2 regions of the Streptomyces lienomycini genome follow, and region 2 is predicted to be linked to the other one. Evidence: riboswitches for the same ligand, from Rfam matches in the RefSeq annotation. Region 2 holds a riboswitch; the other holds the start of a gene.

Region 1 (2,462 bases), 1.4 Mb from region 2:
CCGGTGCCGGCCACCGCGTCGAGGGTCTTCAGGCCGTCGCCGGTGTTCAGGACGACGGTGGTGAGCGACGGGTCGAGCACGCCGTCCTCGATCAGCTTCTTCGTGACGCCGACCGTCACGCCGCCCGCGGTCTCCGCGAAGATGCCCTCCGTGCGGGCGAGCAGCTTGATCGCGTCCACGACCTGCTCGTCGGTCACGTCCTCCACGGCGCCGCCGGTGCGGCGGGCGATGTCCAGGACGTAGGGGCCGTCGGCCGGGTTGCCGATGGCCAGCGACTTGGCGATGGTGTTCGGCTTCTGCGGGCGGACCACGTCGTGGCCCGCCTTGTACGCGGTGGAGACCGGCGAGCAGCCCTCGGCCTGCGCACCGAAGATCTTGTACGGCTTGTCCTCGACCAGGCCGAGCTCGATCAGCTCCTTCAGCCCCTTGTCGATCTTGGTCAGCTGGGAGCCGGACGCGATCGGGACGACGAGCTGGTCGGGCAGCCGCCAGCCGAGCTGCTCGCAGATCTCGTAGGCGAGCGTCTTGGAACCCTCGGCGTAGTACGGGCGCAGGTTGACGTTGACGAAGCCCCAGCCCTCACCGGCCGGGTCGCCGATCAGCTCGGAGCAGAAGCGGTTCACGTCGTCGTAGTTGCCCTCGATGCCGACCAGCTCGCCGCCGTAGACGGCGGCCATGACGACCTTGCCCTGCTCCAGGTCGTGCGGGATGAACACGCAGGAGCGGAAGCCGGCGCGGGCGGCGGCGGCGCCGACGGCACCCGCGAGGTTGCCGGTGGAGGAGCAGGAGAGGGTGGTGAAGCCGAAGGCGCGGGCGGCCTCGATGGCCTGGGCGACGACGCGGTCCTTGAAGGAGTGCGTGGGGTTGCCGGAGTCGTCCTTGACGTACAGCCCGCCGGTGACGCCCAGCTCGCGGGCGAGGTTGTCGGCCTTGACGAGCTTGGTCCAGCCGGGGTTGATGTTCGGCTTGTCGGCCACGTCGGCGGGGACGGGCAGGAGGGGGGCGTAGCGCCAGATGTTCGCGGGGCCGGCCTCGATGCGCCGACGCAGTTCCTCGGTGTCGTACGCCGAGAAGTCGTAGGCGATCTCGAGGGGGCCGAAACACTCCTCGCAGGCGAAGACCGGTCCGAGCGGGACCCGGTGGCCGCACTCCCGGCAGCTCAGCGCCGCGGCGGGGCCGAGGTCGACCGCTGCGGCCGTGGCGTTCGCGGGGTTCCCGGAGTTCGGGGTGGATTCGGCAGTCTGCACAGCCATGGAGGCGAGGCCCTTTCTCCTCATCTTCCTCACGACGCATCTCGCCGTGAGACGGATTTGGCACCTTCCCTAGCCGGGAGCCTCGCCACGTCTGCGTGACAAGAGCCGGCTGGAGGGTTGCCGGGGCTTCATCGGGCCGTATCCCTCTGCCCCTCTGGATGAGCGGTATGTGGTTGTTTTTCGGTTGTGCGCGCGGCGACCCCGGCATGCGGTGGCCCCACGCGTTGTTCAAGACTGTAACCGAAGGCCAGGGCGGTTGAGATAGTCGTCCGTACCGCGAGATGGATCACAAAGGAGCCAGGGGACGTGCTGGAAGAAGTCGAGCGCTGGCTGAACGCACGCTCCTGGTCCGCCGGGGACCGGCCGATCCAGCAGCTTCTGTCCGCCAAGCACGCCACCGGGCAGTCGGTCAGCGTGGTCCTTCCCGCACTGGACGAGGAGGCGACGGTCGGCGAGATCGTCGCGGTCGTCCGGCGGGAGCTGATGCTGCGGAACCCGCTCGTCGACGAGATCGTGGTGGTGGACTCCGGTTCGAGCGACCGTACGTCGGAGGTCGCCGCCGCGGCGGGCGCGCGGGTCGTGCACCGGGACGCGATCCTGCCCCGCATACCCGCCGTGCCGGGCAAGGGCGAGGTGCTGTGGCGTTCGCTGCTGGTCACCGGCGGCGACATCGTGTGCTTCGTCGACGCCGACCTGCGCGAGTTCTCCCCGGACTTCGTCTCCGGGATCGTGGGCCCGCTGCTCACCGACCCGGACGTGCACCTGGTCAAGGCCATGTACGACCGTCCGCTGGACGGAGCGGCCGGGCAGGGCGGCCGGGTCACCGAGCTGATGGCCCGCCCGCTGCTCAACCTGCACTGGCCGCGGCTGGCCGGGTTCGTCCAGCCGCTGGGCGGCGAGTACGCGGCCCGGCGCTCGCTGCTGGAACGGCTGCCCTTCCCCGTCGGGTACGGCGTCGAGCTGGGCATGCTGGTCGACGCCCTGCACCTGGTGGGCCTGGACGCGCTCGCGCAGGTCGACGTCGGCGTCCGCGTCCACCGCCACCAGGACGGGCGGGCCCTGGGCCGGATGGCCGCGGCGATCTACCGCACCGCGCAGCTCCGGCTGGCCCGCGGCCACCTGGTCCGGCCTACCCTCACCCAGTTCGAACGGGGCGTCGACGGCTTCGAGCCGCACACCTACGCGGTGGACACCGAGGAACGGCCCCCG
Region 2 (2,462 bases):
GTCCGGGGTGCCCGCGCCGAAGCTCACGCGGACGGCGTTGAGGGACTTCTCCCCGGGTGCCGCCTCGGGGGCCCCGCACTCGCCCTGCGTCTGCGGGTCGCTGCCGAGCAGGGTGCGCAGCAGCGGGTGGGCGCAGAAGAGACCGTCGCGCACGCCGATGCCGTACTCGGCGGAGAGGGCGGCGGCGAAGTGGGAGCTGTTCCAGCCCTCGACGACGAAGGAGAGCACCCCGACGCGGGGCGCGTCGTCGCCGAACAGGGACAGGACGCGCACCTCGGGCACCTCGGCGAGGCCCTCGCGGACCTTGCCGATCAGGTACTCCTCGCGGGCGACCAGCGTGTCGAACCCGGCCTCGGTGAGCGCCTTGCAGGCGGAGGCGATCGCGTAGGCGCCGATGACGTTGGGCGACCCCGCCTCGTGCCGGGCGGCGTTCTCGTGCCAGCGCACGTCCACGCTGCCGTCCGCGCGCCGGGTGACGCTGCGGCTGGCGCCGCCGCCGGCGAGGTACGGCTCGGCCTCGCGCAGCCAGTCGGCCCGCCCGGCCAGCACGCCGGAGCCGAACGGGGCGTACAGCTTGTGTCCGGAGAAGGCGACCCAGTCCACGTCCAGGTCGGCCACGGAGACGGGGTGGTGCGGGGCGAGCTGGGCGGCGTCCAGCACGATCCGGGCACCGTGCGCGTGGGCGGCGGCGGCCAGTTCACGCACCGGCCACAGCTCGCCGGTGACGTTGGAGGCGCCGGTGACGCAGACCAGGGCGGGCCCGTACGGCTCGCGGGCGGCGAGGGCGCGCTCCAGGGTCTCGACGGCCTCGGCGGGCGTGCGCGGGGCGTCCAGGCAGGTCACGTCCGCGTCCCGCCAGGGCAGCAGCGAGGCGTGGTGCTCGGTCTCGAAGACGAAGACCCGGCATCCGGCGGGCAGGGCGCCTGCGAGCAGGTTGAGGGAGTCGGTGGTGGAGCGGGTGAAGACGACCTGGTCGTCGTCGCGGCAGCCGAGGAAGCCGGCGACGGTCCCGCGGGCGTTCTCGAACAGGTCGGTGGACAGCTGCGAGAGGTACCCGGCACCCCGGTGGACGCTGCCGTAGTACGGGGCGTAGGCGGCGACGTCGTCCCAGACCCGCTGGAGCGCGGGCGCGCTGGCGGCGTAGTCGAGCGCGGCGTAGGCGACCTCGCCGCCGGTGACGAGCGGGACGGTGACGTCGCGGCCGAGAACGGGCAGCGGGGTGGCGACAGCGGTGGGTACGGACATGGCGGACTCCCGTGAGGACCAGCGCGCGGCAGGGCGCTGTGAAGTGAAGAGAAGAAGGCTGCGTGCGGAGGCGGGGCTCTGCGGCCCTATCGCATTCGCTGGTTCACGGGAGACTCCCTCGGACGACCCAGGACCCCTGGACCCACACTCTTCGAAAGCGTGCGAGGGGTCCGCGCTTGCCGCGGACCTTGCTGTCCACGACCTGGTCTTCACCCGGGGCACCCCGCCACGGACGGAGGGTTGCCGGACAGTCGGCCGGGGCCTCATGACTGTCACTCATGACCTGTCGGAAAATCTAGGGCAAGTGATCGGCGTCCCGCAACCCGGGTCCGGATCGCGGGACGCACGTCACAGCGGAGCGCTCCTACGCGTGGCTGGCGGCCACCCAGCGGTCCAGGGCGCGCTTGGCGGCGCCCGAGTCGATCGCCTCGGCCGCCCGGTCCATGCCGGTCCGCAGCCGCTCGGCCAGGGTCCCCCCGCCGGGGTTCAGGGCCTCCAGGGCGGCCGCCGAGTTCAGCAGTACCGCGTCCCGTACCGGGCCCTGCTCGCCGGCCAGCAGACGGCGGGCCACGTCGGCGTTGTAGGACGCGTCGGCGCCGCGCAGGGCCTCCACCGGCACCAGGTCGATGCCGACGTCGCGGGGGTCGAAGACCTCCTCGGTCACCGCGCCGTCGCGCACGACCCAGACCCGGGACGTGGCGGTCGTGGTCAGTTCGTCGAGGCCGTCGTCACCGCGGAAGACCAGGGACGAGTGGCCGCGCTCGGCGAAGACACCGGCGATGATCGGGGCCATCCGGGCGTGGGCCACCCCGATCGCCTGGGCCTTCACCCGGGCGGGGTTGGTCAGCGGGCCCAGGAAGTTGAACACCGTGCGGATGCCGAGCTGGCCGCGGGCGGCCGCCACGTGGCGCAGCGCCGGGTGGAACTTCACGGCGAAGCAGAAGGTGATGCCCGCCTCCTCGGCGACCTCCGCCACCCGCCTCGGCGTCAGCTCCAGGTTGACCCCGAGCTTCTCCAGGACGTCGGAGGCGCCGGAGGCCGAGGAGGCGGCCCGGTTGCCGTGCTTGACGACCTTCGCCCCGGTGCCGGCCACGACGATCGCCGACATGGTGGAGATGTTGACCGTCTTGGCGCCGTCGCCGCCGGTGCCGACGATGTCGACGGTCTCCCCCGGCACCTCGATCACGTTGGCGTGGGAGTACATCGTCCGGACCAGA

The links. Region 2 has a riboswitch for S-adenosylmethionine ahead of BJ961_RS27475 (aminotransferase class V-fold PLP-dependent enzyme). Riboswitches for the same ligand answer to the same signal wherever they lie in the genome.
Region 1: it holds a riboswitch for S-adenosylmethionine, as region 2 does, so the genes downstream of both, thrC (threonine synthase) here and BJ961_RS27475 (aminotransferase class V-fold PLP-dependent enzyme) in region 2, are expected to answer to the same signal.

What each region holds. Positions count from the first base shown of each region.
Region 1 covers NZ_CP116257.1:7,429,296-7,431,757, forward strand. The annotation lists gene thrC (threonine synthase) at 1-1,253, opposite strand, end outside; SAM riboswitch class I at 1,271-1,418, opposite strand; gene BJ961_RS33825 (glucosyl-3-phosphoglycerate synthase) at 1,560-2,462, shown strand, end outside.
Region 2 covers NZ_CP116257.1:6,021,861-6,024,322, forward strand. The annotation lists gene BJ961_RS27475 (aminotransferase class V-fold PLP-dependent enzyme) at 1-1,245, opposite strand, end outside; SAM riboswitch class IV at 1,413-1,529, opposite strand; gene trpD (anthranilate phosphoribosyltransferase) at 1,610-2,462, opposite strand, start outside.